DNA from 3 places in the Formivibrio sp. oc-25 genome. Region 2 is predicted to be linked to each of the others. Evidence: predicted binding sites of a transcription regulator. Region 2 holds the regulator's gene; each other region holds the start of a gene.
What was found. Region 2 encodes HrcA, which represses chaperone genes, less so after heat shock. Its sites were predicted from a motif close to ATTAGCACTCGNNNNNNNCGAGTGCTAAT; they were not measured.

Region 1 (3,280 bases), on a different contig from region 2:
GGCTCGATTCCGTACGTGCGGCGCAATATCGGCCTGATCTTCCAGGATCACAAGATCCTGTTTGACCGCAATGTCTACGATAACGTGCGTCTGCCGCTCGATATCATTGGCTATGACAGCCGCGAGGCCAAGCGCCGCGTGCTGGCGGCGCTCGACAAGGTTGGCTTGGCCGGCAAGGAAAAGCTCAATCCGATTGCGCTCTCCGGCGGCGAGCAGCAGCGCCTGTGCATCGCACGCGCGGTGGTGCACCGTCCGGCATTCCTGCTGGCTGACGAGCCGACAGCCAATCTGGACCGCGACTATGCGCACGATATCCTTGAGCTGTTCAAGTCATTCCATCAGGTTGGCGTGACGCTGGTGATCTCGGCGCATGATGAATCGCTGATGGCCGATTACGGCCGCCGTATCCTGCGCCTGAAACATGGCCAGTTCACTGCCTGAAAGGAACAGGATGAAAAACGGATTCCACCAGCACTGGCTGTCATTCAAGCGAACCCTGGCCGGGATGCTGAAGCGTCCTTTGACTTCAGCGCTGAATCTTCTGGTGATCGCCATCGCCGCTGCCGCGCCGCTTGGCGTCTGGCTGGTTGTGGCAAGCCTATCTGGCGTGGTCTCGACTTTGCCGGTCGAGCCGCAAATCACCGTCTTTATGCGCAGCAGTGCAACGCCCGATGAGCTGGCCGCCTTGCGCGATCTGGCTGGCAAGGATGCCAGAATCGCCTCGCACCGCTACGTTCCGAAAGACGATGCGCTCAAGCAGTTGCAACAGTCTTCCGGCATGGGCGATCTGCTGGCGGGCTTGTCGGAAAATCCCTTGCCTGATGCCATCGTACTGACGGCCAGGGATAACCGGGCGGAAACGCTGGAGGCTTTGCAAAAGGAGCTCGCGGTTGTCGCAGGCGTGGAAGAAGTCCAGCTTGATTCGGCCTGGGCGCGACGCCTGGAAAAGCTCGTTGCGCTCGGCCTGGCGATCTTCCAGGCAGTAGTGGCTTTGCTGGCGGTGGCGCTGGTGTTGATCACCGGCAATACCATCCGCATGCAGATCCTGACGCGCCAGGAGGAAATTGAAGTATCCAAGCTGATTGGCGCAACCGATGCATTCATTCGCCGGCCCTTTATGCATTTTGCACTGGCGCACGGTTTGCTGGGTGGTCTCTTGGCGTGCGGCATTGCCTGGTTGGCATTCTGGCGTCTGAATCCGGAGGTACGCGATCTGGCCGAAGCCTATGGCCAGCAATTCCAGTTGATGTTGCCGGGCTGGCTGGAGCTGCTGGTGGTTTGCGGCGCGGTGGCCGCGCTGTGTCTGGCCGGTGCCTGGCTGGCGGTGCGCCAGCATCTGCGTAAGCTACTGTAGTGCCGGGTAGCATGGTCCTGATAGGGCATGCCTATCGTTCGTATTGGAATAATTGCCGTGCATATCACTCAGCGCTATGGTGCAATGGACCTGTGAACTTTATCCATTTTTAGCACTCTCTAGTGGCGAGTGATAAAATGACGCAGCCGTCATTGTGGGCTGTATGACTAAGGAGGTCTGTATTCATGGGAACCGCGCTTGCCCTACCTGTACTGTCTGGTGGTGACAGCATCGAGAGTTATATCCAGCGCGTCAATGCCATCCCGATGCTTACCGCCGAAGAAGAAATCGAACTGGCCGAGCGTTTGCAAGCCCAGGGTGATGTGGATGCTGCACGCCAACTGGTGTTGTCGCACCTGCGCGTGGTGGTGTCTATTGCGCGTGGTTATTCCGGTTATGGCCTGCCGCAGGCTGATCTGATCCAGGAAGGCAATATCGGCCTGATGAAGGCGGTTAAGCGGTTCGAGCCCAATCGGGGTGTGCGCCTGTTTTCCTTTGCAGTGCACTGGATCAAGGCGGAAATTCACGAATACATCCTGCGCAACTGGCGTCTGGTGCGCGTGGCCACAACCAAGGCACAGCGCAAGCTGTTCTTCAACCTGCGCTCGATGAAAACCGGCTTTGCCGCGCTGACCCACAAGGAAGCCCAGCAGATTGCCGATGACCTTGGTGTGAAGCCGGAAGAAGTGCTGGAAATGGAAGTGCGCATGACCGGCCAGGACGTGGCGTTGATGGCTGACGACAACGATGAGGATGGTCATCAGGCACCGATCGATTGGCTGGCCGATCACGATAACGAACCGACCCAGACCTTGCAGCGGCGCGCGTTTGATTTGCTGCAATCAGAAGGCTTGCAGGATGCTCTGGATAGTCTGGATGACCGCAGCCGCCGTATCGTCGAAACGCGTTGGCTGGCCGAGGAGGGCGAAAGCCTGACCTTGCATGATCTGGCTGCAGAATACAATGTTTCCGCCGAGCGCATTCGCCAGATTGAAGTCAAGGCACTGCAAAAAATGAAGCAGACATTGCTCCCGGCAATGGTCTGATCCTGGTTTGATACACCCAAGCCTCACTTGCACATAAAGACGGCGGGCCGATGAGCCCGCCGCGTTGTTTTCAGCCCTTGGCAGACAAATGCATTTGTCTGACAGCGGCCACCCTCGCTGCCAGCACAGCATCGGCAATCCGGCTTTTATCCAGACAGGCACGGGCAATGGCGCCGGCATCAATACTCGCCGCTGTGGCAAGCATGTCGCGCAGATAGGTGGCCTGAGGGTAGCCTGCATTGGCATAACCCTCTCGTCCTTGCGCATCCGCGCGACAGACCTCGACCAGCCAGGCAAAACGCTCCGGCCGGCGCAAGGCATCGCAGCGCAGAAACAGATCGACCAGCGTATCCGGGCGCAATTCGCGCGAGCGATGAATCAGAATGTGTTCACGGCAGGCCATCAGCGCCAGTTCGCGGCAGTCGACCGGTACGCGCAGTCGTTCGCATAGATCCTGAATCGGCTCGTGTCCGCGCTTGTCGTGCCCGATATGACGCGGCAGCAAGTCCGCAGGCGTGAGCGCCTTGCCAAGATCGTGGCACAGCGCGGCAAAGCGTGCCGCCAGCGGCAAATCCAATCGTGCTGCGGCATCAAGCACCAGCAGGGTATGCTTGCCACTGTCGCCTTCCGGGTGGTAATCCAGGCGCTCCGGCACACCGAACAGTGCGTCGATTTCCGGGGCGATGCGTGCCAGTGCGCCACATTCGCGCAAGACTTCGAACATGCGCGCCGGGGTGGCTTCCATCAGCCCGCGGCTGATTTCCTGCCACATGCGTTCGGGCACCAGATGATCCACCTCGCCATTGGCCACCATGGCCCGCATCAGGTTCAGGGTTTCCGGTGCAACCGAGAACGGAAAGCGTGCGGCAAATCGCGCCAG
Region 2 (3,280 bases):
CCGCCGTGGCATAGAGCGTGCTCTTGTTGTAACGCGTGATGGCGTAGAAATTCTTGAAGCCAAGGAAATAGCGGGTATCGCCCGGTGCCATTTCCAGCGGGAACAGGATGGCCGGCTGCGCAGTATCGATGCTGCCGCTCAGGCTGACGCCTTTTGCCATCAGTTCGGCCACGCTGTAATGCAGATTGAATTTGTCGGCGACCAGCCCGTCGATTTCCTTGCCTTCGACCGTTACCGGCAGCATGGTGTCGCCCCCCGCCTGCCAGCCGTGCAGCGCCATATAGCTGGCTACGCTGGCCATCGCATCGGCCGGCGTATTCCAGATATCGTGGCGCCCATCGCCATCCCAGTCCACCGCATAGGCGCGAAACGATGACGGCATGAACTGCGGCCAGCCCATGGCACCGGCATAGGAACCCCTGAACGAGAGCGGATCCTGCTTTTCATCGCGCGCCAAGAGCAGGAATTCGGTCAGCTCCTTGCGGAAGAATTCCGCCCGGCGCGGGTAATCGAATGCGGTGGTGGCCAGCACGTCGAGCACGCGAAAACTGCCGGTATTGCGGCCGTACATCGTTTCGACATTCAGAATGGACACAATGATGGCCGGGTCGACCTGATAAGCCTGGCTGATTTCGTCCAGTACCTTTTCGTTGGCCAGCCAGAAGGCAGCGCCGGCATTGATCCGGCGCGGGTCGATATAGTTGCCACGGAATTCGTGCCAGGGCCGGCTGGTGGAGGGCCGATCGAAGATCTGCAGGATATGCGGTTTGGGCTCGATTTTGCTGAAGATCTCAACGAGCTGTGTCTCGTCAAAACCATGTTCGGTCGCGATCACGTTCAGGTAATCGCGTACTTCCGGCCGGGCGATCAGGGCTTCGTCGGCATGGGCGAACAGGCCGGTCAGTGCCAGCGCCAGGGTGGCAAGCGTTTTTTTCAGCATGGGAATCCGTTTATTGTGAGAGCGCGCTCGATAGCAGGCGCGCGGTAATGTCGACGATCGGGATCACGCGGTCGTAGGCCATGCGGGTCGGGCCGATCACGCCCAGCGTGCCGACGACTGCGCCGTTGACCTGATAGGGCGCGGCGATGACCGAGCATTCGTCCAGCGGGGCGATGCCGGATTCCTGGCCGATATAGATCTGTACGCCCTGGGCACGGTTGCCCAGTTCCAGCAGTTGCAACAGCGAGGTTTTCTGCTCGAACAGTGCAAACAGCTGCTTCATGCGCGTGACATTGGAAGAAAGATCACCGATATCGAGCAAGTGATGCTCGCCGGCGATGACCACATTGTCTACCTCGTTGGTGATGCTGTGGGAAACCGCCACGGCGGCATTCATCAGGCCGACGATATCGCTTTTCAGGCGAATGAGCTCGCTTTGCACCAGCTGCACCAGGCTGATAAGTGTTTTGCCGGCGCAGTGCTGGTTGAGGAAGTTGCTGGCTTCGAGCAGCTCGTTCTGGCCGAACTGGCGCTCGGTCTGGATGATGCGGTTCTGCACATCGCCATCGCCAGTCACCAGAATCAGCAGCACGCGCTTGTCGGAAAGCTGCAGGAATTCAATGTGCTTGAGCGTGATCTCGTGGCGCTTGGGTGACATCACCACGCCGGCAAAGTGCGTGAGCTGCGATAGCAGCTGCGAGGCAGCAGCGATGGTGCGCTGCGGGCTATCCACCGGCAGGTGTTCCTCGATCTCGCGGATTTCCAGTTTTTGCAGCGGTTGCACCGCCAGCAGCGAATCGACAAACAGGCGATATCCGCGCACGGTCGGGATGCGGCCGGCGGACGTGTGCGGGCTGGTCACAAAGCCCAGATCTTCCAGTTCGGCCATGACATTGCGGATCGTGGCCGGGCTGACATCCAGGCCGGAGTATTGCGACAGGGTTTTCGAGCCAACGGGCTGGCCGTCGGCAATATAGCGCTCGATCAGCGTTTTCAGCAGGATCTGGGCTCGATCGTTCGGCATGGCAGAGCGGCGCATGCGATTGTCTCCGGTTGTCGCGTATTCAGGCTGGATTTTAGCGCGGGTTGTGTGTTTAATGCGTTCCACCACCATCGCAGATTATCCGATATGAACAGTCTCTTCAAAACCATCGTCCTGATCGGCCGCCCTTCCACGCCAACGCTGAAGGATCCGATCATGCGCCTGGTGGAAATGCTGCCTGCGCACGGTGTGCGCGTGCTGATCGAGGAGCAGACCGCCGGCGAGCATGAATTGGTGCAACACCAATCGGTCAGCCGGGAAAATGTCGGCAAGCTCGCTGATCTGGTGATTTCGCTCGGTGGCGATGGCGTGATGCTCGGTGCCGCACGCCTGTGCGCGCCATACCATGTGCCGCTGATTGGCGTGAATCTCGGGCGGCTGGGTTTCCTGACCGATATCGCCATGACAGCGATGGAACAGCAGGTCACCGATATCCTGCATGGCGAATTCACGCCGGAAGACCGCATCATGCTCGAATCGGTGGTGGTGCGCGATGGCAAGGAAATCGACCGCCAGCTCGCTTTCAACGATGTGGTGATGTGCAGGGGCAATACCGGGGCGATGATTGATTTCGAGCTGTTCATCGATGGCAATTTCGTGTGCAGTCAACGCGGTGATGGTTTGATCGCTTCCACGCCCACGGGTTCCACTGCCTATGCGCTGGCTTCAGGCGGGCCGATCCTGCATCCGAGCCTGCCGGCGATTGCACTGGTGCCGATCTGCCCGCAATCGCTCTCCAATCGCCCTATCGTGGTTACCGATACCAGCATGGTCGAACTCTTGCTGACCAAGGCGCATGATGTGCACGCCTATTACGACAACCAGTACGATTGCCGCCTGCAGGAACGTGACCGCCTGATGGTGCGCCGCTTCCGCAATACGCTGCGCATCCTGCATCCGCATAATTATCACTACTACGATACCCTGCGCGAAAAACTGCGCTGGGGTGAACAATTCGTCTGATTCTTCCCGCCTATGTTGCTGACGCTTGCTCTGCGTAATTTCGTGATCGTCCGTGAGCTGGAACTCGAATTCCAGCACGGGCTGACGGTTCTCACCGGCGAAACCGGCGCCGGCAAATCCATCCTGATCGACGCGCTTGGCTTGCTGCTCGGTGATCGCGCCGATGCTGGCGTGGTGCGCCATGGCGCGGACAAGGCCGAATTGCAGGCTACGTTTGCCTTGAGCGGCTTGTCGGGTGCACAGGGTTGGCTGGCCGATAACGAGCTCGCCGGCGATGACGCGGAAACCTTGCTGCTGCGCCGGGTGATCGACGGCAGCGGCAAATCGCGCGCGTG
Region 3 (3,280 bases), on a different contig from region 2:
TCGTTGCGGACCGCGCGATCGACCCAGGCGGCGATCACGGTCGCAACCTCGGTGCGGCCTTGCACCTGCACCGCATCCACAGGGGTTGCCCCGCGCTTTGCCGCACTGATGCCACGCCGTACAGCGAGCGCCATGCGGTCATTGCCAGCCGCAGGGGCAGACGTTTCGGCCCGTGCCAGATCCAGCGCAGTCGAGCCATTTTTGTCCTTCAGGCCAGCGTCGACGCCACGCTCCAGAAAGAATTGGGCCGCTGGCGCATTGCCATTTTTTGCCGCCAGATGCAGGCCGGACTGGCCATCGGCATTGATTGCCAGCGGATCGGCGCCGAGCGCAACCAGCATCCTGGCCAAGCCGGCATCATTTGCCAGCAGAACGGCGGTATCCCCAACGCGATTGCGCGCCTTGGACGACGCGCCATGCTTGAGCATGAATTCAGCCAGCGGCTTGTTTCCCCTTGCCAATGCCAGCAAGAGCGCCGTGTTGCCGGCGGCATCCGTCAACTCCAGCCCGGCACCAGCCTCGACCAGCAAACGGGCAGCATTATCCCGTCCGTGGATGATCGCCAGCATCAGCGGCGTCAGCCCGGACGCCGTAGCCAGATTGATCTGGGCTTTGCCATCCAATAACTTCCTGATGGCCGGCACCTGCCCGGCACAGGCAGCCGCCTGCAATGGCGTCAATATTTTCTGGCCCGGACAAGTGGGCAAGGCCACGCTCAGGCTAGCCGGAACATTGACCTCAGTCGTGCCCGGCTTCAACAAGCCATCCAGCGCCGCCGTATCCCCGGTCAGCGCAGCCTGCGTCATACGCTCCGGCACACTGGCACAACCCGCCAGAATCCATGCCGACAAGAACATCACCATCACCGGCAGAGACCTTCTGCTTCCCTGTCCGGATGCAACATGCTTACACATATACCGTCCAATCCACCCAAAATAAGCTGATTCCTTACATCGTATAGGATTTTCCCTAATACCACTACGCCGTTAAGGTTATCAGCCTGGGCATTCAACGGGCCTGATCGATTACCGACAACATTTCGCCAGTCCGAATGGAAAACCGGAATTGCCGCCCATCCACGGTTTTCAGGTGGAACTCGCCGGCGGCATCGTCAAAGCGCTGCTCTGCGAGCCAGAAAAAATGACTGACGGTGCGGCGAAGCCGTGATGTATCCGCCACCAGCTCCCTGATCGGGTAACGCTTGATTTCCACTCCGCTCGCATAGAAAGCCAGTGCCAGCTGATCCAGGGAAGAAGCCCAAGGGCCGAGGCGAACCAGATGAACCCCATCGCTGGCAGGAAAAACCGTAAAGGCATACCAATCGATCACCCACAAGGGGGTCGTATCGCCGGCCGGATACAGTCCGGACTGTTTGTAGCGCTGGCGAAGCACTGCATCGCGCTCGATCAATCCCGCATCATCCGGCCCATCCGGATCAAGCAGGCTGCGGTCTTGCCTGGCCAGCATCACCAGGACATAGTTGCCACTTGCCACTTCCTGCATGTAATCGCGTGCCGGACGCACCTGATCAGCCCGGGCAGTCGACATCAATACCGATAGCACGAACAACAGCAAACCTATTACCGATCTCATCATCACCCCTTTTATTGCCGCGTATCATGCCCCCAATCTAGCGGCCAACGCTTATCGACATTTTAAACTTTCCCCTCTTGAAAACCCCTGCCTGCACCCCTATCATTGGCACTCGTTAGCCGAGAGTGCTAACAGTAATTTCAAGCAATTGAACTGTTGCTGTTTTGTGCTGGCTCAGCATTTTTCACAGGAGAATTAACACCATGAAAATCCGTCCGTTGCACGACCGCGTTGTAATCAAGCGCGTTGAAGCCGAAGAAAAAACCGCCTCTGGTATCGTTTTGCCGGGCGCTGCAGCAGAAAAACCCGACATGGGCGAAGTCGTAGCCGTGGGCACCGGCAAGCTGCTGGATGATGGTTCCGTGCGCGCACTGCAACTGAAGGTAGGCGACAAGGTGATCTTCGGCAAGTACAGCGGCCAGACCGTCAAGGTCAATGGCGACGAGCTGCTGGTGATGCGCGAAGAAGACGTGATGGGCGTCGTCGAGGCCTGATTCCGGCCTGGTGTGATTCCTCAAGGCAGGGGTTTACTCGCCCTGCAATCTAAAGTTTTGGAGAATTGAAAATGGCTGCAAAAGAAGTCAAGTTTGGTGATTCCGCCCGCGCCAAGATGGTGGCTGGCGTTAACGTTCTGGCCGATGCCGTTAAAGTGACCCTGGGCCCGAAAGGCCGCAACGTTGTGCTGGAGCGCTCCTTCGGCGCCCCGACCATCACCAAGGATGGCGTTTCCGTTGCCAAGGAAATCGAACTGAAGGACAAGTTCGAAAACATGGGCGCCCAACTGGTGAAGGAAGTGGCTTCCAAGACTTCCGATATCGCCGGTGACGGTACCACCACCGCTACCGTGCTGGCCCAAGCCATCGTGCAAGAAGGCATGAAGTACGTAGCTGCCGGCTTCAACCCGACCGATCTGAAGCGTGGTATCGACAAGGCCGTAGTGGCACTGGTTGGCGAACTGAAGAACATCGCCAAGCCGACCACCACCAGCAAGGAAATTGCCCAGGTAGGCTCCATTTCCGCCAACTCCGACACCGATATCGGCCAGATCATTGCCGATGCCATGGACAAGGTCGGCAAGGAAGGCGTGATCACCGTTGAAGACGGTTCCGGCCTGAACAACGAACTGGATGTCGTGGAAGGCATGCAATTCGACCGCGGCTACCTGAGCCCGTACTTCATCAACAATCCGGACAAGCAGATCGCTGCCCTGGAAAGCCCGTTCGTACTGCTGTACGACAAGAAGATCTCCAACATCCGCGACCTGCTGCCGGTACTGGAGCAAGTTGCCAAGACCGGCAAGCCGCTGCTGATCGTTGCTGAAGACGTCGATGGCGAAGCGCTGGCTACCCTGGTAGTGAACACCATCCGCGGCATCCTGAAGGTTGTGGCTGTGAAGGCTCCGGGCTTTGGCGATCGTCGCAAGGCCATGCTGGAAGATATCGCCATCCTGACCGGCGGCACCGTGATCGCCGAAGAAGTTGGCCTGACCCTGGAAAAAGCTACGCTGGATATGCTCGGCCAAGCCAAGCGCATCGAAGTGGGCAAGGAAAACACCACCATCATCGACGGTGCTGGCCAAGAAGAAGCGATCAAGGTTCGCGTAGCCATGATCCGCAAGCAGATCGAAGAATCGACCAGCGATTACGACCGTGAAAAACTGCAAGAGCGCGTGGCCAAGCTGGCCGGC

Region 1: rpoH (RNA polymerase sigma factor RpoH) is a predicted target of HrcA. The motif match lies at 1,463-1,491, and genes of this name have one in related genera.
Region 3: AC0KVQ_RS00030 (co-chaperone GroES) is a predicted target of HrcA. The motif match lies at 1,698-1,726, and genes of this name have one in related genera.

The regions. Positions count from the first base shown of each region.
Region 1 is NZ_JBVVOL010000002.1:112,720-115,999, forward strand. It holds gene ftsE (cell division ATP-binding protein FtsE) at 1-441, shown strand, start outside; gene ftsX (permease-like cell division protein FtsX) at 452-1,354, shown strand; gene rpoH (RNA polymerase sigma factor RpoH) at 1,540-2,400, shown strand; gene AC0KVQ_RS01990 (multifunctional CCA addition/repair protein) at 2,471-3,280, opposite strand, start outside.
Region 2 is NZ_JBVVOL010000003.1:196,294-199,573, forward strand. It holds gene mltB (lytic murein transglycosylase B) at 1-940, opposite strand, end outside; gene hrcA (heat-inducible transcriptional repressor HrcA) at 951-1,979, opposite strand; gene AC0KVQ_RS03425 (NAD(+) kinase) at 2,070-2,945, shown strand; gene recN (DNA repair protein RecN) at 2,958-3,280, shown strand, end outside.
Region 3 is NZ_JBVVOL010000001.1:4,718-7,997, reverse strand. It holds gene AC0KVQ_RS00040 (ankyrin repeat domain-containing protein) at 1-857, opposite strand, end outside; gene AC0KVQ_RS00035 (hypothetical protein) at 1,009-1,596, opposite strand; gene AC0KVQ_RS00030 (co-chaperone GroES) at 1,797-2,087, shown strand; gene groL (chaperonin GroEL) at 2,159-3,280, shown strand, end outside.